4 regions of the Streptomyces sp. NPDC026246 genome follow, and region 2 is predicted to be linked to each of the others. Evidence: riboswitches for the same ligand, from Rfam matches in the RefSeq annotation. Region 2 holds a riboswitch; each other region holds the start of a gene.
The links. A riboswitch is a leader RNA that binds a small molecule or an ion and turns the genes downstream of it on or off. The one in region 2 is predicted to bind cobalamin.
Positions count from the first base shown of each region.

Region 1 (5,711 bases), on a different contig from region 2:
GTGGCCGCGGAACCAGGGGATCGCGCCGTCCTCGCGCTGCACGGCGAGAACGCCGGCGACGGTCGCGGCGGCCTCCCCCGCGGTGAGGACCCCGGGCAGGACCAGGTGTTCCGTCCGGGGAGTGGTCACGTGGCGTCCGCCCCCGTGGCGGCCGTGCGCGGCAGGTGCGGCTTGGTCGCGTAGGCCACGAAGCTCTTGCCGATCAGCGGGTTCAGCGCCTGCTCGGCGACCCGGGTGGCCAGCGGCTTCTTCATGATGTCCCAGACCAGCAGCTTGTGGTACGCCCGCACCGGCAGCGCCTTGTCGTTGTCGACGCCGAACGCGCACTTCAGCCACCAGTAGGGCGAGTGCAGGGCGTGGGCGTGGTGGGTGCCGTAGGGCTTCAGGCCGGCCTCGCGGATCTTCCGCAGCAGTTCGTCCGCGCGGTAGATGCGGATGTGGCCGCCCTCGACCTCGTGGTAGGCGTCGGACAGGGTCCAGCAGACCTTCTCGGGGCCGTAGCGCGGGACGGTGACGGCGATGCGGCCGCCGGGCTTGAGCACGCGCACCATCTCGGCGAGGACGCCCTTGTCGTCGGGGATGTGCTCCATCACCTCGGAGATGATGACGACGTCGAAGGACTCGTCGGGGAAGGGCAGGGCGAGGGCGTCGCCCTCCATGGCCGTGGCGGTGGCGCCCTCGGGGGCCTCGCCGGCCTCCTTCATCGCCGCGAACCACTTGGCGACCTCGCGGATCTCCTCGGCGTTCTGGTCGAGCGCTACGACCTGCGCGCCGCGCCGGTAGCACTCGAACGCGTGCCGGCCGGCCCCGCAGCCGAGGTCCAGGACGCGGTCGCCCGGGGCGAGCGGGAACCGGGAGAAGTCGACGGTCAGCACGTGGCCCTGCTTTCGGAGTTGACGCCTGCTACATCTGCCGCCGCCGCGGGCACGGGCCCCGTGGCGGCGCTGTTCCCGGCCGCGGCCGGGGCGGACCGGGCGGCGCCCGCAGCGGGGCGGCCGGTGGCGCCGGTGCGGTCGATGGCCTCGCGGTAACGGGTCACCGTGCCCTGTGCGGCCCTGGCCCAGGTGAAGTGGCGGAGCACGCGGTCACGTCCGGCGGCGCCGAGGCGGGCCCGCAGGTCCGCGTCGCCCAGCAGGCGGACGAGTCCGGCGGCCAGCGCGCCCGCGTCGCCGGGCGGTACCGCCAGGCAGGTCTCCCCGTCGCGGCCGGCCACCTCGGGGATGGCCCCGCCGGTGGTGGCGAGCAGCGGGGTGCCGGTCGCCATGGCCTCGGCGGCCGGGAGCGAGAAGCCCTCGTAGAGCGACGGGACGCACGCGACCTGCGCCGAGCGCACGAGGTCGACGAGTTCCGCGTCGGAGATGCCCTTGACGAACTCGACGGCGCCGTCGAGGCCGTAGCGCTCCATGGCCTGGGCGACGGGGCCCTCGGCGGGGCGCTTGCCGACGACGACGAGATGCGCCTGCGGGTGCTCGGTGCGCACCTTGGCCAGCGCCTCGACGAGGTGCACCAGGCCCTTCAGCGGCACGTCCGCGCTGGAGGTGGTCACGATCCGGCCCGGGACGACCGGCACGGACGGGTCGGGCGAGAACAGGTCGGTGTCGGCGCCGATGTGCACGACGTGGATCCGGTCCGGGCGGACGCCGAGGTGGTCGACGATCTCCTGGCGGGAGGTGCCGGAGACGGTCAGCACGGACGGCAGGCGCCGCGCCACGCGCTTCTGCATGCGCGTGAAGGCGTACCAGCGCCGCACCGACAGACGGCGCTTGAAGCCGTCGGCCGCGTCCAGCTCCAACTGCCGGTCGACGGTGATGGGGTGGTGGATGGTGGTCACCAGGGGTGCGCCGACGTCGCCCAGCAGGCCGTAGCCGAGCGTCTGGTTGTCGTGCACGACGTCGAACGCGCCGCGGCGGGCGCGCAGATGGCGGCGGGCGCGCAGCGAGAACGTCAGGGGCTCGGGGAAGCCGCCGGTCCACATGGTGCCGACCTCGAGGGCGTCGATCCAGTCGCGGTACTCGTCGCGGCCCGGGGTGCGGAAGGGGTCCGGCTGGCGGTACAGGTCGAGGCTGGGCAGCTCGGTGAGGCTCAGGCCGTCGTATCCCTCGTCCAGGACGGGGTAGGGCTGGGAGCCGATGACCTCGACGCGGTGGCCGAGGCGGGCCAGTTCCCGCGAGAGGTGGCGGACGTAGACGCCCTGGCCACCGCAGAACGGGTTTCCTTTGTAGGTGAGGAGCGCGATGCGGAGCGGTCGCAAGCCGTCGGCGGCCGGGTCCTGCGGGGCCCCGTCCTGACTGGCCTCAGCGGTCACCCTGGGCCCCCTTCTCCCTGCATTGTCCCGCGAGATTACGCCGGGACGCTAATCTAGAACAAGTTTCAGACTTGATCGTTCGGAGGCTCCGAATCTACCGGCAGGTAGGGGCGCTGTGAGCAGTGGATCAGGTGATTCACGCCACGGCCGGTGCCGTGCCATGCTGTGTGATCACCCGTCCTCACGGACGGTCACGGAACGGGATCGACGCATGCCCGCAGGAGCCGAGGTGAGCGCTCAGGTGAACAAGGTGGCCAAGGCGGAATCCGCGGCAGCAGCCGCGGCCCTCGCCTCCCCGCCCCTGACGGAGCGGCAGGAGGCCCGCCGCCGGCGCATCCTGCACGCGAGCGCCCAACTGGCCGTCCGGGGCGGCTTCGACGCCGTCCAGATGCGGGAGGTCGCGGAGTCCTCGCAGGTCGCGCTGGGCACGCTCTACCGGTACTTCCCCTCCAAGATCCATCTGCTGGTCGCCACGATGCAGGACCAGTTGGAGCACATGCACGGCACGCTGCGGAAGAGGCCGCCGCGGGGCGAGACGGCGGCCGAGCGGGTCGCCGAGACGCTGATGCGGGCCTTCCGCGCGCTCCAGCGCGAACCGCAGCTGGCCGACGCGATGGTGCGGGCCCTCACCTTCGCCGACCGCAGCGTGAGCCCCGAGGTCGACCAGGTGTCCCGGCAGACCACGGCGATCATCCTGGACGCGATGGGCCAGGAGGATCCGACGCCCGAGCAGCTCGGCGTGGTCCGCGTCATCGAGCACACCTGGCACTCGGCGCTGATCACCTGGCTGTCGGGCCGCGCGTCCATCGCCCAGGTCCGGGTCGACATCGAGACGGTCTGCCGCCTGATCGACCCGGCGCCTCCGGGCCGCTCCTGACGCGAGCCCCCACGTCCGTCGCCCCGCGGGGCGCTTTTGACGGGCGGGTACAGTAAGCGGGTCGTCATCACACCGTACGTGGGGAAGCCGGTGCAATTCCGGCGCTGACCCGCAACCGTGAGCCGCCCCGGGGCGGTGAGCCGGATCGCCGCGTACGGTTCGTGACCGGCTCGCGTGCCCGGCAGTCCGCCGGTGCACGGCACCGTCGAGGTATACGGAGCCGAGCCGCCGGGGTGTCCCGTGCCGCCCGGCTCCCCCAAGGGAGAGGCACCCGCCGATCATGAACGTCCGCCGCAGCGCCGCGGTCCTGGCCGCCGTCGCCGTGATCGGCGCCGCCACCCCGGCCGCCGCCGACCCGTCCCCCTCGCCGTCCCCGGCGCTCCCGTCCGCCCTCCACGGCGACAAGGACCCGAAGTACGACGGTGTCTGGCGCCAGTCGCTCGCGCTGCTCGCGCAGGACACCGTGGGGGTGAAGCCCGCGGCCGGCTCGGTGCGGTGGCTGGTGCGCCAGCAGTGCGCGGACGGCGCCTTCGCCGCCTACCGCGCCGACCCGGCCGCCGCGTGCGACGGCAGGACGATGGTCGACACCAACGCCACCTCCGCCGCCGTGCAGGCCCTGGCCGCGCTCGGCGGGCACGACGAGGTCACCCGCAAGGCCGTCGGCTGGCTGAAGTCCGTCCAGAACGAGGACGGCGGCTGGGGCTACGCGCCCGGCGGCGCCAGCGACACCAACTCGACGTCGGTCGTCATAGGCGCCCTGGCCGCCGCCGGCGAGCAGCCCGGCCGCGTCGAGAAGGGCGGGAAGTCGCCGTACGACGCGCTGCTGAAGCTCGCCCTGCCGTGCGGCGGGGACGAGGACGGGGCGTTCGCGTTCCAGCCGGACAAGAAGGGCAAGCTGTTCGCCAACGCCGACGCCACGGCCGCCGGGGTGCTCGGCGCGCTCGGCAAGGGCATGGCGGCGAAGGCCGGTGAGAAGAAGCCCGGCACGGACTGCGCGAAGCCGGGCACGCCCGGGCAGGCGGCGGCGAACGGGGCCGGCTACCTGACCGCCGCGCTGGCCGCGGACGGCGACCACCTGATGTCCGCCCTGCCCGGCGCCGAACCGCAGCCCGACTTCGGCAACACCGCCGACGCGGCCGTGGCGCTCGCCGCGCACGGCGACACCGGGCAGGCCGGGAAGTCCGTGCGGTGGCTGGAGAAGAACTCCGCCGCCTGGGCCCGGCAGAACGGCCCCGCCGCCTACGCCCAGCTGATCTTCGCCGCGCACGCGACGGGCACGGACCCGCGCGACTTCGGCGGCGCCGACCTGGTGAAGCAGCTGAACGCCACCGGCCCGGCCCCGCAGGCCGCCGCCGCGAAGGCGGACGGGCAGGGCGAGAACGAGGAGCAGGACTCGAAGGACTCGGACTCGGTGTTCGGCGTCTGGTGGTACGTCGGCGTCTGCCTGGTCGCGGGCATCGGCATCGGCTTCCTGTTCAGCAACGGCCGCCGGAAGAAGCAGCAGCCGTGATCCGCAGGGCCCTGCTGTTGCTTGTGGCCGCGCTCCTGCCGCTCGCGGGCGCCGGTCAGGCGCAGGCCGCCGGCTACCGCTACTGGTCGTTCTGGGAGCGCGACGGCGACCGCTGGGTGTACGCCACCCAGGGGCCGTCCACGGCCCGCCCCTCGGACGGCGACGTGCAGGGCTTCCGCTTCGCGGTGAGCGAGGACTCGGCGGACGCGGCCCGGCCGCGCGGCGCGGCCCGTTTCGACACGATCTGCGCGCGGACGCCCGCCGAGGAGGGCACCAAGCGCGTCGCCCTCGTCCTCGACTTCGGCACGGCCGCCGACGCCCCCGACGGCGAGCGTCCGCCGCCCGCGCGAACGGCCTGCGCCCGGATCTCCCCCGACGCGACCACCGCCGAGGCCCTGGCCGCGGTGGCCGGGCCGCTGCGCTACGGCAGCGACGCCCTGCTGTGCGCCATCGCCGGCTACCCGGAGAAGGGCTGCGGCGAGCAGGTCGCGCAGCGCCCGGAACCGTCGGCGAACGGGAACGAGTCGAAGGAGGACGGGGCGGAGGGCGGCACGTCCGGCGACGGCCCGGCCCTGGGGCTGGTCGCCGGCATCGCGGTGGTGGTGATCCTGGGGGGAGCAGCCGTCTGGCAGGTACGGCGGCGTGGCTAGCACGACCCCGCCGCAGGGGCGCCCGGCCACCCTGCACCCCGGTGCCTGGTGGCTGTGGGCCCTCGCCCTGGGCACCGCGGCCACCCGCACCACCAACCCCCTGCTGCTCGCCCTCCTCATCGCCGTCTCCGCCTACGTCGTGGCCGCCCGCCGGCCCGACACGCCCTGGTCCCGCTCCTACGGCGCCTTCGTCAAACTCGCCCTGCTCGTGCTGCTGGTCCGGCTGGTCTTCGCGACGGTCCTCGGCTCCCCGATCCCGGGCACGCACACCCTGTTCACGCTGCCCGAGGCCGGTCTGCCCGACTGGGCGCAGGGCATCCGCCTCGGCGGCAGGGTGACGGCGGAGGCCCTGGTCTTCGCGCTGTACGA
Region 1 covers NZ_JBVHPJ010000002.1:150,023-155,733, forward strand. Annotated here, with positions in the region: gene ACZ4M5_RS04780 (prenyltransferase) at 1-129, opposite strand, end outside; gene ACZ4M5_RS04785 (class I SAM-dependent methyltransferase) at 126-875, opposite strand; gene ACZ4M5_RS04790 (glycosyltransferase family 4 protein) at 869-2,305, opposite strand; gene ACZ4M5_RS04795 (TetR family transcriptional regulator) at 2,517-3,182, shown strand; adenosylcobalamin-variant (AdoCbl-variant) riboswitch at 3,254-3,341, shown strand; gene ACZ4M5_RS04800 (prenyltransferase/squalene oxidase repeat-containing protein) at 3,463-4,692, shown strand; gene ACZ4M5_RS04805 (SCO2322 family protein) at 4,689-5,342, shown strand; gene ACZ4M5_RS04810 (CbiQ family ECF transporter T component) at 5,335-5,711, shown strand, end outside.
Region 1: another riboswitch for cobalamin. It lies ahead of ACZ4M5_RS04800 (prenyltransferase/squalene oxidase repeat-containing protein); the one in region 2 lies ahead of ACZ4M5_RS32900 (cobalamin biosynthesis protein).

Region 2 (5,711 bases):
GTTTGTGGACACTCCCGCGCCCCTCCCAGTTCATCTTCCGTTCACTCGGGTTACCTACGTTCGTCCAGCCAACGACCTCGAACGATTGCCTGGGTAAATGGAAAGCTTCTCGCTGATCCTCGCGATTGTGGTGGTAACCGCACTCGCGTTCGATTTCACGAACGGTTTCCACGACACCGCGAACGCGATGGCCACGACCATTTCCACGGGCGCCATGAAGCCCAAGGTCGCGGTCGCCATGTCCGCCGTCCTCAACCTGGTCGGCGCCTTCCTCTCCGTGGAAGTCGCCAACACGATCTCCAAAGGCCTCGTCGACGAGGCCGGCATCCGGCCCGAGGTCATCTTCGCCGCCCTGGTCGGCGCGATCCTCTGGAACCTGCTCACGTGGCTGGTCGGCCTGCCGTCCAGTTCCTCGCACGCCCTGATGGGCGGCCTGATCGGCGCCACGATCGCCTCGGCGGGCGCCGGCGCGGTGCACGGCGACGTGCTGGTCACCAAGGTGCTGCTCCCGGCGATCGCCGCGCCGCTGGTCGCGGGCATCGCGGCGATGCTCGGCGCGCGGCTGACCTACAGGCTGGGCAAGCGGGCCGAGGACACGGAGTCCGCCAAGAAGGGCTACCGGGCCGGCCAGATCGCCTCGGCGGGACTGGTCTCCCTGGCGCACGGCACCAACGACGCGCAGAAGACGATGGGCATCATCACCCTCGCCCTGGTCGCCGGCGGCACCCTCGCCCCGGACTCCGACCCGCCCACCTGGGTCATCCTCTCCGCGGGCGTCGCGATCGCGCTCGGCACCTACCTGGGCGGCTGGCGCATCATCCGCACCATGGGCAAGGGCCTGACCGACCTCCAGCCGCAGCAGGGCTTCGCCGCCCAGACCAGCGCGGCCACGGTCATCCTGGCCTCCTCGCACCTCGGCTTCTCCCTGTCCACCACGCACTCCGTCTCCGGCGCCGTGATGGGCGCGGGCCTCGGCCGCAAGGGCGGCGTGGTCCGCTGGTCGACGGCGACGCGGATGTTCGTCGCCTGGGGCCTGACGCTGCCGGCCGCCGCCCTGGTGGGCGCGCTCGCCGAGTACGTCACGGGCCTCGGTGACTGGGGCACCGCCGTGGTGGCCGTCTTCCTGGTCGCCTCCAGCGCGGTCATCTGGAAGATCTCGCGGCGCGAGGTCGTCGACCACACCAACGTCAACGACACCGCGGAGGCGGAGCCGGCCGGCGTGGTGACCACGGCGATGGCCGCGGTGACGCCGCCGCCCGTCGGCCACGTCGCCGAGGAGCCGGTCCCGGCGTTCCCGGCGCAGGCCACCTCCGAGCGGGCCCCCTCCACGACCACCCCGGTCTGATCCTGCCACCGGTAACAAGGAAGAGTCACTGAGATGAAGATCGACTGGGCGGCCCTCGGTTCCGTCTTCGGCGTCAGCCTCGTGGTCACCGTGGCCCTGGTGGGCCTGTTCACCCTCGGCATCACCGGCCTGTCCCGCCGCGAGCGGGCGGCCGCCGAGGGCGGCTCCGCGGGCCTCGCCGTCACCGGCGCCTACGCCTGCTTCGCCGCGTGCGCGGCGGCCGTGGGCTACGGCATCTACCTGATCATGGCCTGACGGCCGCACATCACGAGCGCGTCCAGCCGGGCGGCACGGGACCTCGGGTCCCGTGCCGCCCGGCACGTGTGTGACCGGGGGGATGTGGGCTTCTGCACACTCTCCCCGCGCAGGTCAACGGCAAGTTGACGGTTGTTCGCGGCCGTGGTGGACTGCCGGGGCCAATACGGCGGCAGGAGAGGAAGCCGGTGCGAGTCCGGCGCGGTCCCGCCACTGTCACCGGGGCGCACGCCCCGGGAGCCAGGAACTCTCACCGCCGGTCTCTTCGAACCAGGGCGTGGACACCCTGAGTGAGGACACATCGCCATGCGCGGCTGCCGACCGAGGCCCCACACCCCGCCTGCGACCTCCCCCACGGCCGGCTGAGCCGATGGGTGCCGGTCGCGTCTTCGCGTACGGCGCCGCCGCCGGCCTGATCGGTGACCTGCTGCTCGGCGATCCCCGCCGGGGGCATCCGGTCGCCGCGTTCGGGCGGGCCGCGGGCGCCGTGGAACGGGTGCTGTGGCGGGACCACCGCGGGTGGGGCGCGCTGCACACCGCCGTGTGCGCCGGAGGAGCCGTCGCTCTCGGATGCGCCGCCGCACGCGCCGTGCGGGGCTCCGCCGTCGCCTCCGTCGCCCTGACCGGCGCCGCCACCTGGGCCGTGGTCGGGGGGACGTCGCTGGCGCGGGAGGCCTCGGCGATCGGCCGGGCCCTGGAGGCCGGGGACGTGGAGGCCGCCCGGGCCCGGTTGCCGCACCTGTGCGGACGGGATCCGCAGGCCCTCGACGCCGACGGCATCGCCCGGGCCGTGGTCGAGTCCGTCGCCGAGAACACCTCCGACGCGGTGGTGGGGGCCCTGGTCTGGGGAGCCGCCGGCGGAGTTCCGGGGCTGCTCGGGTTCCGGGCCGTGAACACCCTGGACGCCATGGTCGGGCACAAGTCGGCCCGCCACCGGCGCTACGGCTGGGCCTCGGCCCGGCTGGACGACGTCGCGGGGTGGCCGGGCGCCCGCCTGACCGCCGCGCTCGCGGCCCTGGCCGGCCCGGATCCGCGCGGGGCCGTACGGGCCTGGCGGGCGGACGCCGGGCTGCATCCGAGCCCCAACGCCGGTCCGGTGGAGGCCTCGTTCGCCGGGGCGCTCGGCGTGCGGCTCGGCGGGACGCTGTCGTACGGCGGGCGGGTGGAGCACCGGCCCGTGCTGAACTCCGGGGGGCGTGCCGTCGTCACGGACGACGTGGAACGGGCCGTGCGGCTGTCGCGGCGGGTGAGCTGGCTGGCGCTCGGGGTGTGCGCCGGTGCCCGGCTGCTGACCGGTGCGCGACGGAAGAACAAGGGGAGATGAGCATGCGCGGTGGGCTTCTCGTGGCCGGCACCACCTCCGACGCGGGCAAGAGCGTCGTGACGGCGGGCATCTGCCGGTGGCTGGTGCGCCAGGGCGTGAAGGTCGCGCCCTTCAAGGCGCAGAACATGTCGCTCAACTCCTTCGTGACGAGGGAGGGCGCGGAGATCGGCCGGGCCCAGGCCATGCAGGCGCAGGCCTGCCGGGTCGAGCCGGCCGCGCTGATGAACCCGGTGCTGCTCAAGCCCGGGGGTGAGCAGAGCAGCCAGGTCGTGCTGCTGGGCAAGCCGGTCGGGGAGATGAGCGCGCGCGGCTACCACGGCGGGCGGCAACAGCGGCTGCTCGGGACGGTGCTGGACTGCCTGGAGCAGTTGCGGGGCACGTATGACGCGGTGATCTGCGAGGGGGCCGGGTCGCCCGCCGAGATCAACCTGCGGCGGACCGACATCGTCAACATGGGCATCGCGCGGAACGCCGGGCTGCCCGTGCTCGTCGTCGGCGACATCGACCGGGGCGGTGTCTTCGCCTCGTTCTTCGGGACGGTGGCGCTGCTGTCCCCCCAGGACCAGGAGTGCGTCGCCGGGTACCTCGTCAACAAGTTCCGCGGGGACCTCTCCCTGCTGGAACCCGGGCTGGAGATGCTGGAGGGCCTCACCGGGCGGCGGACGTACGGTGTGCTGCCGTTCCGGCACGGGCTGGGCATCGACGAGGAGGACGGGCTGCGGGTCTCGCTGCGCGGGACCGTGCGCGAGTCGGCCGTCGCGCCGCCCGTCGGCGAGGACGTGCTGCGCGTCGCGGTGTGCGCCGTGCCGCTGATGTCCAACTTCACCGACGTCGACGCGCTGGCCGCCGAACCGGGCGTCGTGGTGCGGTTCGTGGACCGGCCGGAGGAGCTGGCCGACGCCGACCTGGTCGTCGTGCCCGGCACCCGCGGGACCGTCCGCGCGCTGGAGTGGCTGCGCGAGCGGGGACTGGCCGAGGCGCTGGCCCGCCGGGCCGCCGAGCAGCGGCCCGTCCTCGGCGTCTGCGGCGGCTTCCAGATCCTCGGCGAGCACATCGAGGACGACGTCGAGAGCCGGCGCGGGAAGGTCGACGGGCTCGGACTGCTGCCCGTGCGGGTGCGGTTCGCGCGCGAGAAGACCCTCACCCGGCCGGCCGGCGAGGCCCTCGGGGAGCACGTCGAGGGCTACGAGATCCACCACGGGGTCGCCGACGTCCAGGGCGGCACGCCGTTCCTGGACGGCTGCCGGGTCGGCCAGACCTGGGGCACGCACTGGCACGGCTCGCTGGAGTCGGACGGTTTCCGCCGGGCGTTCCTGCGCGAGGTCGCCGCCGCCGCGGGCCGGCGTTTCGTGCCGGCCCCGGACACCTCGTTCGCCGCGCTGCGCGAGGAGCAGCTCGACCGGCTCGGCGACCTGATCGAACAGCACGCGGACACCGACGCGTTGTGGCGGCTCATCGAGTCCGGCCCGCCGAAGGGCCTGCCCTTCGTGCCGCCGGGGGCTCCCGCGTGAGCGGCGCGCCCCGGGCCCCGCGGGCCCAACACCCCGAACGCACAGGCACCTTGGAGGGCGACGACCAGTGACCACCCCGTTTCCGTTCACCGCCGTGGTCGGCCAGGACGATCTGCGGCTCGCGCTGCTGCTGAACGCCGTGTCACCGGCGGTCGGCGGCGTGCTGGTGCGCGGCGAGAAGGGCACCGCCAAGTCGACGGCCGTGCGGGCGTTGTCGGCGCTCATGCCGCAGGTCGACGTCGTCCCCGGCTGCCGCTTCTCCTGCGACCCCGCCTCCCCCGACCCCGCGTGCCCGGACGGACCGCACGCGCCGGGGACCGCCGGTGCGCACCGCCCCGCCCGCATGGTCGAACTGCCCGTCGGCGCCTCCGAGGACCGGCTGGTGGGCGCGCTGGACATCGAGCGGGCGCTGTCGGAGGGCGTGAAGGCGTTCGAGCCCGGCCTGCTCGCCGACGCGCACCGCGGGATCCTCTACGTCGACGAGGTCAACCTGCTGCACGACCACCTGGTCGACCTGCTGCTCGACGCGGCGGCGATGGGTGCCTCGTACGTGGAGCGCGAGGGCGTCTCCGTGCGGCACGCGGCCCGGTTCCTGCTGGTGGGCACCATGAACCCCGAAGAGGGCGAGCTGCGGCCGCAGTTGCTCGACCGGTTCGGTCTGACCGTGGAGGTCGCCGCCTCCCGCGACCCCGACCAGCGGGTGGAGGTCGTACGGCGCCGGCTGGCCCACGACGACGACCCGGCCGCCTTCGCCGCGCGCTGGGCCGACGAGGAGGCCGAGGTGCGGGCCCGCATCACCGCCGCCCGGGAGCTGCTGCCGTCGGTGCGGCTGGGCGACGGGGCGCTGCGGCAGATCGCGGCGACCTGTGCGGCCTTCGAGGTGGACGGCATGCGCGCCGACATCGTGATGGCCCGGACGGCGACCGCGCTGGCCGCCTGGGCGGGCCGTACGGACGTGCTGGCCGAGGACGTCCGGCAGGCGGCGCTGCTCGCGCTCCCGCACCGGCGCCGTCGCAACCCCTTCGACGCGCCGGGTCTGGACGAGGACAAACTGGACGAGACCCTGGAGGAGTTCTCCGACGACGACCCGGACCCCGACCCGGACCCCGACCCCGACCCGGGTTCGAACGGACCCGACGGTCCGGACGGCGGCGGCCCGGACGGCGGCGGCCCCGACGGCGGCGGCCCGGACGGCGGGGGCGGTGGCCGGCCCGAGCCCGCGGAGGACGCCCCGCGGCAGGGCGACGGCGCGGCGGACTCCGCCGCGCCCGAAGAG
Region 2 covers NZ_JBVHPJ010000020.1:38,373-44,083, reverse strand. Annotated here, with positions in the region: gene ACZ4M5_RS32910 (inorganic phosphate transporter) at 98-1,345, shown strand; gene ACZ4M5_RS32905 (hypothetical protein) at 1,379-1,600, shown strand; cobalamin riboswitch at 1,732-1,869, shown strand; gene ACZ4M5_RS32900 (cobalamin biosynthesis protein) at 1,971-2,924, shown strand; gene ACZ4M5_RS32895 (cobyric acid synthase) at 2,927-4,435, shown strand; gene ACZ4M5_RS32890 (putative cobaltochelatase) at 4,503-5,711, shown strand, end outside.

Region 3 (5,711 bases), on a different contig from region 2:
GGGCTGCGCGGCCCGGTCGGTCAGGCCGGTGCGCTCCAACGCCTCGCGGACCGCCCGCTCGTCGTCCGCCGAGGCGGGCGTCCAGGCCCGGCGGTGCGGGACGCGGCCGAGCCGGACCACGTCCGCGACCGTCAACTCGACCTGGGTGTCCGACTGCTGCGCGACGACGGCCAGACGCCGGGCCACGGCACGGCGGGGCAGGTCCCCCAGGGGGGTGCCGTCGAGGGTGACGACCCCGGCGGTCGGCGCGAGCAGCCCGGCGAGCAGCCGCAGCAGGGTGCTCTTGCCGGAGCCGTTGGGGCCGAGGACGCCGAGGGTGGAACCGGCCTCGGGGGCCAGGCTGACGCCGTCGACGAGAAGGCGCCCGTCGGCCCGCCGGCTCACCCGCTCGGCCCGCAGCCCGGTCTCGCCCACCGCCCGCGTGGCCCGGGCTGCGTTGCCCGCGTCCGGGCCGCCCGTCCCGGCGGGCCCGCCGTGGGCGGGCGCGCCGGGTCCTCCCGTCGCCGCCTCCGTCCCGCTCATCGCACCCTCCGTGTCCGGTACAGCACCGCCACGAACGCCGGCACCCCGACCAGCGACGTCACCACGCCCACCGGGACCTCCTGCGGATCCAGCACCGTCCGGGCGAGGGTGTCGACCCACACCAGGAACACCGCTCCGGCCAGGGCCGTGACCGGCAGCAGCCGGACGTGGCCGGGGCCGGTGAGGGCCCGGGCGGCGTGCGGCAGGACCAGCCCGACGAAGCCGATGGCCCCGGCGGAGCTGACCAGCGCGGCCGTGAGCAGGGCCGTGACGCACAGCAGCACCAGGCGGGTCCGGGCCACGGAGACCCCGAGGGCGGCGGCGGCGTCCTGCCCGAAGGCGAAGGCGTCGAGGGTACGGGCGTACCCGAGGCACACCACCAGGGCGACGGCCAGGGCGGCGAGGCACAGCCGGACGTCGGTCCAGCCCGCGCCGCCGAGCGAGCCGAGCAGCCAGAACAGCACGCCGCGGGTCGTCTCGGCGTCGGCCGAGGTCATGACGACGAACGAGGTCAGCGCGGAGAACAGCTGCATGGCGGCCACGCCCGCGAGGACGACCCGGTCGGTGGTGCCGCCGAGGGTGTGGCTGAGCAGCAGCACCAGGGCGAAGGAGACGAGGGCGCCGAGGAACGCGCCCGCGGACACCGACACGGCGCCTCCGCCGACGCCCAGCACGACGACCGCGACCGCTCCCGTCGAGGCACCCGAGGACACCCCGAGCACGAACGGGTCGGCAAGCGGGTTGCGCAGCAGCGACTGCATCACCACCCCGCACACGGCGAGTCCGGCCCCGCACACGGCGGCGAGGAGGGTGCGCGGCAGCCGCAGCTGCCAGACGATGCCGTCCCGCACGGGCGTCAGCCCGGAGTCCCCGAGGCCGAGGTGGGCGGCCACGACCGACCACACGTCCCCGACGCCGATGTCGGCGGGGCCGATCGTGATGGCCGCGGCGACCGAGACCACGAGGGTCAGGGCTCCGGCCGCGCCCAGCGCGAGCCCGGCGGCGCGGCGAGGGCGGACGCCGGGAGCGGCCGGATCCAGGGCGGTCACTCGGCCAGCCCGAAGCGGCGCAGCCCGGCGGCCACCTGCTCCACTCCCTCGACCGTGCGGATGGTCGGGTTCATGGCCTGCCCGCTGAGCAGCACGTACCGCCGGTGGCGGACGGCGTCCATGGTCCGGGTGACCGGGTTGGACTCCAGGAAGGCGATCTTCTTCGCGGCCGACTCGGCGGTCTGCGACTTCCGGGTCAGGTCGCCGATGACGAGGACGTCCGGGTCGCGGTCGGCGACGGTCTCCCAGTTGATCTGCGGCCACTCGTCATGGGTGTCGTCGAAGACGTTCTTCGCGCCGAGGGCCCGGGTGATGATGCCGGGCGCGCCGCAACAGCCCGCCATGTAGGGCGAGTCGGAGTTGGCGAACCAGTACAGGAGGGTGACCCGGGAGGCGTCGAGGCCCGCGGTGGCCTTGTCCAACCGCCGTTGCAGGGAGGCCACGAGCCGCTCGCCGCGCTCCCGCTCGCCGAACACCGTGGCCAGGTCGCGTACTTCCCGGTAGACGGTGCCGATGCCGAGGGGCTTGTCGCGGGAGCCGTCGCCGCCGGAGCTGTTGTCCTTGCCGGCGCAGTCGGACGGGGAGACGTAGGTGGGGACGCCGAGTTTCTCGAACTGTTCCCGGGTGGCGACGCCGCCCTTGCCGAGGGTGGAGACGAACGAGGCGGCGACGAAGTCGGGGTCGGCGTCCAGGACCCGCTCGAAGGAGGGGTTGTCGTCGGCGAGCCGCGGCACCTCGGCGTTCTCCTTCTCCAGCCCCTTCATCACGGGGTCGGTCCAGGTGGCCGTGCCCGCGAGGCGGTCGGCGAGACCGAGGGAGAGCAGGATCTCGGTGGTGCCCTGGTTGAGGGAGACGGCGTGCCGCGGCGGGGTCTTCACGCGGACCTCGTGACCGCAGTTGCCGAGCGTGACGGCCGTCTTTCCGTCACCGCGGCCGGAGGGTTCGGTGCCGCCGCAACCGGCGAGGAGCAGGGAGCAGACGGCGAGCAGCACGGCCGCGCGGGCGGGTCGGGCGAGGGGCACGGGGAACCAGTCCTCGGTCGTCGAGGGCTCGATCGCGGAGCCCGGTCGTACGGTGCTCCCCCGCCGCGTCTGCCGCGGGGGCCGCCAGCAGGTCTTCGGACTCGGGTTCGTCCGGATCGGGGCGCCTTCCCGGACACGCGGTGCGTCCAGTGGCCGAGGCCCCGCCCGTCCCCCTCACCGCTGCGCGTCAGTTCCGGATTCGCACCGGATTCCCTGACCCACGTACATGGGTTCGACTGGCCTCGGCAAGCTATCACGGGGGTGGGGGGAATCACCGGGCGGCCCGGGTCGTTGACCGGGAACAGTTCTTTTGCGAATTCCGAGGAGGCCACCGGTGTACGGCGACGAGGCAGCGGTCCGCAGGATTCTCACCGGGCTCGGCGACACCTGGGCCGTGGTGGGCCTGTCGTCGAACCGGCAGCGTGCCGCGTACGGCGTGGCCGCGGTGCTCCAGCGCTTCGGCAAGCGCGTGGTGCCGGTGCACCCGAAGGCGGAGACGGTGCACGGCGAGCAGGGGTACGCGAGCCTTGCGGACATCCCCTTCGAGGTGGACGTCGTGGACGTCTTCGTGAACAGCGACCTGGCCGGCGCGGTCGCGGACGAGGCCGTCGCCAAGGGCGCGAAGGGTGTCTGGTTCCAGCTCGGCGTCGTCGACGAGGCGGCGTACGAACGGACCCGTGCGGCGGGTCTGGAGATGGTGATGGACCGCTGCCCGGCCATCGAGATCCCCCTGCTGGGGCGGTGACGAGGGCCGTCGTCCGGCTGCGGGCGGCCGGGGCCTCGGCCGTTCCGCCGGCCGGGGCCGGCCCCCATAATGAGCCGCATGACCGACGCCTCCTCCGGCCCCAAGTCCCTTTCCCCGCAACACTTTCCGGTCGTCGTCGTGGGCGCCGGGCCCGCCGGGCTGACCGTCGGCAACATCCTGCGGGCGGCCTCGGTGGACTGCCTGGTGCTGGAGACGGAGACCCGCGCGTTCATCGAGCGGCGGCCCCGGGCGGGGGTCATCGAGGAAGGGGCCGTGCGGGGCCTGGAGAAGCGGGGTCTGGCGCGGAACCTGCTGGACCGCGCCGAGTTGCACACCGCCTGCGAATTCCGCTTCGGCGGGGAACGCTACCGCTTCCCCTACGGCGAGTTGACGGGTGCTCACCACTTCGTCTATCCGCAGCCGCTGCTGGTGACGGACCTGGTGCGCGAGTACGCCGACGTCCGCGCCGGCCGGATCCGCTTCGGCGTCCGGGACGTCCGCGTCCACGACGCCGACACCGGCCACCCGTCGGTGTCCTACCTCTGCCCCGACAGCGGTGAACGGGTCGTCGTGCACTGCGACTTCATCGCCGGATGCGACGGGGCGCGCGGCGCGACCCGGGCCGCACTGCCTCCGGACCGGGTGCGGGTCGCCCGGCACGACTACGGCATCGGCTGGCTGGCCCTGCTGGCCGAGGCCCCGCCGTCCGCGGACTGCGTCCTGTTCGGCTGTCACGAGCGCGGCTTCGCCGGCCAGATGCCCCGCAGTCCCGAGGTCACCCGCTACTACCTCCAGTGCCCGCCCGGCGACGATCCCGGGAACTGGCCGCACGAGCGGGTCTGGGCGGAGCTGCGGGAGCGGCTCGGGGCGTCCGGCGTCCCGCCGCTGACGGAGGGACCGCTGATCGAGAAGCGCGTGCTGGACATGCACGACCACGTGGTCGAGCCGGTGACGTTCGGGCGGCTCCACCTCGCCGGGGACGCCGCCCATCTCGTCGCCCCGATCGCGGCCAAGGGCATGAACCTCGCCCTGCACGACGCCTTCCTGCTCGGGGACGCGCTGGCCGCCCGGCTCACCACGGGCGACGACAGCGGCCTGGCGGGCTACGCGGCGGCGAGTGCGCGGCGGGTGTGGGACTACCAGGAGTTCTCGCAGTGGCTGTCCGAGGTGTTCCACGGCACCGCGGCGGGCGACCCGTTCCGTGCGGGCACCACGCTCGCCCGGCTGCGCCGGCTGTTCACCTCGCCGGTGGCGGCCGCCGCGTTCGCCGAGCAGTACCTGGGCACGGCAGCCCGCTACTGAACGGGAGCCCCGAGGCCCTCCACGACCACCGCGCCCGGCAGTTCGGCGAAGGCCTTGCCCGGGACCAGCAGCTTGCCGCGGCGCCGGCCACTGCCGACCAGGACGTAGGGCAGGTCGACCACGGCCGCGTCCACCAGGACGGGCCAGTCGGCGGGCAGCCCGATCGGGGTGATGCCGCCGTACTCCATGCCGGTCTCGCCGGTCGCCGTGTCCGTCGCGGCGAACGAGGCCTTGCGGGCGCCCAGTCGGCGGCGGACCACGCCGTTGACGTCGACCCGGGTGGTGGACAGCACGACGCACGCGGCGAGCGTGGTCTCCCCACCGCGCTTGCCCGCGACGACCACGCAGTTCGCGGAGCGCTCCAGCAGGTCCTGCCCGTAGTGCTCCACGAAGGTCGCGGTGTCGGCCCAGGCGGGGTCGGTCTCGACGTAGACGATCTGGTCGGCGGGGACGCTGCCCCGCCAGTGGCGTACGGCGTCGGCGACGGGGGTGGTCAGCTCGTCGAGGCAGGCGGGGGCGGGCCGGGCGTCGTCGAAGTGTCCGAGGGGTGCGCGCATGGCCGCACGCTAACAACACCGGACGGACCGCCGCCCGGGCGTCTCAGGAGACGGGCGGCACCGAGACGGCCATGACCATCTCCATCGGCACGTCCCCGGTGTTGCCGTACGTGTGGGGGACGCCGGCCTCGAAGTGGACGCTGGCGCCGGCGGGCACCCGGTGCTCGGCCCCGTCGACGGTGAGGGTCAGCTCTCCGGCCGTGACGTGCAGCAGTTCGGTGGTGCCGGCCGGGTGCGGGTCGGAGGGGCTGCTCTCCCCGGGCATCAGCCTCCAGTCCCACATCTCCAGCGGCCCGGGGGCCTCGGTGCCGGCGAGCAGCCGGTTGTAGCTGCCGGCGTCCGTGTGCCACAGCCGGACGGCCTGCTCGGCGGGGACGACGCGGACGTTCGGGCCCTGCTCGTAGTCGAGGAGGGTGGTGATGCTGACGCCGAGCGCGTCACCGATCTTCACGACGGTGCCCAGGCTGGGGTTGGTGCGGGCCTGCTCGATCTGGATGAGCATGCCGCGGCTGAC
Region 3 covers NZ_JBVHPJ010000004.1:498,505-504,215, forward strand. Annotated here, with positions in the region: gene ACZ4M5_RS14225 (ABC transporter ATP-binding protein) at 1-522, opposite strand, end outside; gene ACZ4M5_RS14230 (FecCD family ABC transporter permease) at 519-1,571, opposite strand; gene ACZ4M5_RS14235 (ABC transporter substrate-binding protein) at 1,568-2,593, opposite strand; cobalamin riboswitch at 2,663-2,849, opposite strand; gene ACZ4M5_RS14240 (CoA-binding protein) at 2,928-3,338, shown strand; gene ACZ4M5_RS14245 (4-hydroxybenzoate 3-monooxygenase) at 3,417-4,640, shown strand; gene ACZ4M5_RS14250 (YbaK/EbsC family protein) at 4,634-5,197, opposite strand; gene ACZ4M5_RS14255 (XRE family transcriptional regulator) at 5,241-5,711, opposite strand, start outside.
Region 3: another riboswitch for cobalamin. It lies ahead of ACZ4M5_RS14235 (ABC transporter substrate-binding protein); the one in region 2 lies ahead of ACZ4M5_RS32900 (cobalamin biosynthesis protein).

Region 4 (5,711 bases), on a different contig from region 2:
GCGGTCCGGCGGGGAGGGACAAGCGCCTTTCGGGGCAGTCGAATCGGGGACGAGGCGGTCGCGGAGGCGCGTTGCCGCGATCCCCTCACGCACGAGGCACGTTCCGGCACCGCGAGACCCACCCGGACGGGATCGGTGAGCCACGGCCGTCATGGAACCCCCAGCACCTACCGGCCGCGGCCGACGAGGACGCCCGCCACCCGGCCGACTCCGCCCCGGCCGGAGGAACGACCCGCCTCGCCCGTGTCAGAGCCGATCCCGTGCGACCTGCTGCACCACGCCCCGTTCGGCGGCTCGTTCCACTGCGCGACCCTCGACGTCCGCCGCCGCGGCCCCTTGCAGTCCTACGTCGACTGAACCGGCGAGCCCTCCGGCACGGCACCCGCCCGTCCGGCGACCAGGGCCGCGAGCTCCTCCGGCGTGCGGGGGCAGGGCTCCGAACCGGTCACCAGGCCGTGGGCGCGCAGCAGTTGCGCGGCCGCGGCGCCCCACGGCAGCCGCAGTCCCGCCGCGTGCAGCAGGTCGGTGCGCGCCAGGGCCACCGGGGCCGGCCCGGTGCGCACGCCGGACGGGGTGAGCAGCGCCGCGTCGTCGGCCCAGCGCAGGGCGAGGTCGACGTCGTGGGTGGCCATCACCACGGTGGTGCCGTTCGCGCGGAGTCCGTCCAGGGTGGTGAGCAGCCGTTCCTGGCCCTCCGGGTCGAGTCCGGCCGTCGGCTCGTCCAGGATCAGCACACGCGGGCGCATGGCGACGGCGCCCGCGATGGCGGTCCGTTTGCGCTGGCCGTAGGACAGCAGGTGCGTGGGCCGGTCGGCCAGGGCGGTGATGTCCAGGGCCGCCAGCGCCTCCGCCACCCGCTCGCGCACCTGCCCGTCCGGCAGACCGAGGTTCAGCGGCCCGAACGACACGTCCTGCTCCACGGAGGCCGCGAACAGCTGGTCGTCCGGGTCCTGCACCACGAGCTGCACCGTCGTCCGCAACCGGGTCAGCCCCTTGCGGTCGTACGTCACCACCCGCCCGTCGAGCGACAACGCGCCCTGACGCGGGCGCAGTCCCCCGCTCAGCAGCCGCATCAACGTCGTCTTGCCGCTGCCGTTGCGGCCGAGCAGGGCGAGTGCACGGCCCTCCGTGATGGTGAAGTCCAGACCGCTGAGCACGGCCGGGCCGTCCTCGTAGGCGAAGGACGCGCCCCGCAGGGCGACGAGGGCGGGCTCGCTCACAGCGGCGGCCTTTCCAGGAGGAAGGTGGCGGCGGCCAGCGCCGCGAGCAGCAGGCAACTGACGGCCGTGAAACGGAGGGAGACGCGCGCTTCGGGGACCAGGACGCGCAGCGTGCCGTCGTAGCCCCGCCCGGCCAGGCCGGCCTGGAGGCGGGAGGCCCGGTCGAAGGCCCGCACGAACGCCGTGGCACCGAGACCGGCCAGGGACCGCCACTCGGCGCGGCGGCCGGTGTGACCGAGCCTGGCCGCCTGCGCCTGCCGGATGCGGCGCACGGAGTCCAGCAGCAGGAAGCTCATCCGGTACGTCACCAGCGCCACGTCCACCACGGGAGCCGGGACCCCCGCGCGCACCAGGCGCGGCAGCAGGTCGGACAGGGGCGTGGTGAAGGCGAACAGCAGTACGCCGAGCGAGGCCGCGGAGGTGCGCAGCATCAACTCCCCGGCCCGCGCCGGACCGTCGGCGGCGAGGGAGACGAACCCGCCCGGCCCGCCGACCTGCACCAGCAGGGTCAGCGCGCCGGTCGCGCAGAAGCCCAGCGGCACCCGGTAGGCCCGCCACAGGCGCCGCCCGGGCACACCGGCCGGACCGAGCAGGACCACGACCGCGGTGACGAGCACCAGGGCCGCGCCCGGCCAGGGCGGCAGGCAGACGGCCAGCACGGTCAGACCCAGCCCGAGCACGGCCTTGTCCACGGGGTGACGGTGGCGCCAGCGGCTGCTGTGCGCCGCCGCGTCGATCGGCAGCACCCGGACTCAGTCCTTCGCGGTGACGGACTCTCCGGCGGCCGGGGGAGCGGCCGCCGCCTCCCGCTCCAGCGCCCGCTGCTCGCCCTGCCGGCGTCCGCGGCGCAGACCGAAGTAGTAGGCCAGGACACCGGCGCCGAGCGCGGCCTGCAGGGAGAACAGGGCCGACTCGATCTCCCCGGACGGCGGTTCGTACAGCGGGGAGAACCACGGCTCGTAGTCGGGCTCGATCTCGGTGATCGCCGTCTCGGCCTCACCGTCGGCGCCCGCGAAGGGCTCCTCCTTGTGGTCGCCGAGGCCGAGCACGAGCGGCAGCACGGCGAGCGCCGCCACGACGAACAGCAGCAGCAGATTGATCTTCGTATTCCGGCTCATCGGGCCACCGCCTCGGTCTCGTCACGCGTCTGCCGGGCGGTGAGCAGCACGCCGAGCCGGGTCAGCTCGCCCTTGCTGGACTGCACCAGCAGCCGCATCACGAGGACCGTCAGCAGTCCCTCGCTCACCGCGAGCGGGATCTGGGTGACCGCGAAGATGGAGCCGAACTTGCCGAGCGCGCCCAGGAAACCGCTGCCCGGGTCGGGGAAGGCGAGCGCCAGCTGCACGCTGGTGACGCAGTAGGTGGACAGGTCGGCGACGAACGCGCCGCAGAACACCGTCACCATCAGCGGCACGTCCAACCGCCGCAGCAGCTTGTACACGGCGTACCCGGCCCAGGGCCCGACGATCGCCATGGAGAAGACGTTGGCGCCCAGCGTGGTCAGACCGCCGTGGGCGAGCAGCAGCGCCTGGAACAGCAGGGTGATGGTGCCGAGCACGGCCATGACGGGCGGCCGGAACAGGATGGCCCCCAGGCCCGTGCCGGTCGGGTGGGAGCAACTGCCCGTGACGGACGGCAGTTTCAGCGCGGACAGGACGAACGTGAAGGCGCCGGAGGCGCCGAGGAGCAGCGTGCTCTCCGGGTGCTCGCGCACCTCACGGGTGAGTGACCGGACCCCGTGGACGACGAACGGCGCCGACGCGACGCCCCAGGCGACCGCGTGCGCCGGAGGAAGGAAACCCTCGGCTATGTGCATGGCTCAGCAGACCCTCTCCAGCACCTCGTGGATGGTTGACGCGCCTTGGCCGGTCTCCTGGCTGACGGGTACCACCGCCCGGACTCCGCCTTCCCGGGTCACAAGGACCCAGTGGCTGCCCGCGAGGGCCGGAGCCGGACTTCCCGATTCACAGTGGCGAGGGCCGCACCGGCATCACACCGGATTTCCCGTTCACCAAGGCCAGGTGACAATAAGGCCCGGATCAGGACGAGCACAACCCGCACCCGGGGGGCGCGCGAGGGGCGCCCCCTCGCACACCGGCGCACCTGGGGCTCCGCCGAGGGAACGCCTGGAGGGTTCAGTCGTCGCCCTCGTCCCCGCCGTCCTCGCCCTCACCGTCCCCTTGCGGCCCGGGCAGTTGCTCCTGCTCCGGCTGCTCCGCCTCCGCCGGTGGCTCGGCGCCCGCGTCCGGTGGGGCTGCGGTGCCCGCGGCAGTCGGAGAGGCGGGAACCTGCTCGGCCGGCGCCGTGCCGGGCGGGGTGACATCGGCCACCGTCCCGGTGGCCGGCGTGGCGGCGGCCGGGCCGGAGTCCGGCCGCGATCCGGACGCCGAGCCGGAACCCGTCCCGGCGGCGGGGGTGCTCGCGGTGGGCGAGGGGCCCGGGTCGGTGCCCTCCGTGGCGGTGTCGTCCGGCGAGAACCACTGCATGCCGATGAGCATCGCGGCGACGAACAGCGCCGCGGCCGCGACCGCGGCGACGGCCTTGGAACGGTTTCCGCTCCCGCCGCCGCGCCGCCCGCCGCGCCCGGGACGCCCCGCCTGCGCCGCGCGGGCCGCGCTGCGGGACCCGGGTGCCGCGGGCAGCGCGTACGTGGTCGGGCTGCTCGTCTCCGCGCCCTGATAGGTGCCGTGAGCGGCCGGCGCGGGCCGGGGCCGGGGCCGTACGGGCGATGACATCTCCGGCAGCGGCTCGGGCAGCCCCCGCCAGGCGCCGCCCGCGAACCACTCGGCCGCCTGCTGCGCGGTGGGCCGGTCCTCGGGCTGCTTGGCCAGCAGGCCCAGCAGGTAGTTCTCGAACGCCGGCGGCAGACCGGAGACGCCCAGCTCGCGGGGCGGCACCGGAACGGCGTCGAGGTGCTGGTGGAGCAGGGCGACGGCGCTGTCCGCCTCGAACGGGGGGCGGCCGCTGAGGAGCTGGTAGAGCACGCAGCCCAGCGAGTACATGTCCGAGGCGGGGCCGGCGGGTTTGCCCAGGGCGCGCTCGGGGGCGAGGTACATCCCCGTACCGACGATCTGGCCGGTGGCGGTGAGCGCGGCGCCGGGGTCGTCGAGGAAGCGCGCGATGCCGAAGTCGCCGATCTTCAGGGTGCCGCGGGCGTCGAGCAGCAGGTTGGCGGGCTTCACGTCCCGGTGCACGATGCCCTGGGCGTGCGCGGCGGCGAGGCCGGCGGAGGCCTGTGCCGCCAGGACGGCCACGCGCTCGGCGGGCAGCGCGCCCGACGTGGCGAGCACCTGGGAGAGACTGTCGCCGTCGACCAGCTCCATCACCAGGTAGAGCCGGTTGTCGAACTCGCCGAAGTCCAGCACGCCGACCACGTGGGGGTGGTTCAGGCGCCCGGCGGTCTGGGCCTCCAGCCGGAACCGCGAGGTCGCCGTGGCGTCGGTGTCCTGGGGCAGCAGCAGCTTGACGGCCACCGCTCTGGCGAGCGTCTCGTCGTACGCGCGCCAGACCTCTCCCATTCCACCGCGCCCGATCTCCACATCCAGCCGGTAGCGGCCCGCTAGCAGCACTCGTCCTCGTCTCACGCTCAGGGGAAGGTCCGTCGCCGCAGGCCGAACTCCCCGCGCATGCGCGGGGATTGCTGAGGGCTGCCGCAGCCGCCCCAGGATACTGGCGCCGCGCGCCCCCGCGGTCCCCCGGCGGCGGGCCCCCTCCACGACGGGGCGGACGGCCCGCCCCGCGCGACCCGCAGAGCCCTGCAGGGCGGGCCGGGCCGGTCCGCCCCACGGCCCGGGCCGCGGCGCCGCGGCGGAAGCCCGCCGCGATCGGCGGCAGCCCGGCGGCCGGAGACCGGCGCAGGCCGAACCGGTCGCCCGGCCCACGGGTCACCGGGGGGGGGGGGCGGGTGCGCGAAGTGTGGTGGCCCCGTCCCGACGGCCCCGGACAGGGAGCAGGCCGCGTGGCCCGTTCAGTCCTCCGACGGTGCGAGCAGTACGAACTCCGCCCCGGCAGGGTCCAGGCAGACGGCCAGCCTGCCGACGCCCTCCATGTTCTGCGGTCCCATCTGCACCTCGCCGCCCTTCTCCGTGACGCGGGCCGCCGCGGCGTCGCAGTCCTCGACCGCGAAGACCGGGTGCCAGTACGGCCGTCCGTCCGTCAGCGTCAGGTCCTGCGCACCCAACTCCATCAGCCCGCCGTGCATCCGGTCCTCCGGCAGGCCCGCCGGCGTGATGAGGGTGTACGTGCCGGCGCCGCCGGGCAGCGGCATGTCGCTGAACTGCCAGTCGAACAGGCCGCCGTAGAACTCCCTGGCCGCCGCCGCGTCGGTCGTGAACAGTTCGACCCAGGACAGCGAGCCCGGCTCGTCCACCAGATCCAGGCCGGCGGTCGTCCCCGGCTGCCAGACGGCGAACTGGCCGCCCAGAGGGTCGCTGTACTGGGCCATGCGGCCCCACTCGTCGAGGTCCATCGGCTCGACCCGGACGGTACCGC
Region 4 covers NZ_JBVHPJ010000001.1:835,416-841,126, forward strand. Annotated here, with positions in the region: gene ACZ4M5_RS03610 (energy-coupling factor ABC transporter ATP-binding protein) at 345-1,220, opposite strand; gene cbiQ (cobalt ECF transporter T component CbiQ) at 1,217-1,966, opposite strand; gene ACZ4M5_RS03620 (energy-coupling factor ABC transporter substrate-binding protein) at 1,973-2,338, opposite strand; gene ACZ4M5_RS03625 (energy-coupling factor ABC transporter permease) at 2,335-3,036, opposite strand; cobalamin riboswitch at 3,067-3,251, opposite strand; gene ACZ4M5_RS03630 (serine/threonine-protein kinase) at 3,356-4,804, opposite strand; gene ACZ4M5_RS03635 (VOC family protein) at 5,188-5,711, opposite strand, start outside.
Region 4: another riboswitch for cobalamin. It lies ahead of ACZ4M5_RS03625 (energy-coupling factor ABC transporter permease); the one in region 2 lies ahead of ACZ4M5_RS32900 (cobalamin biosynthesis protein).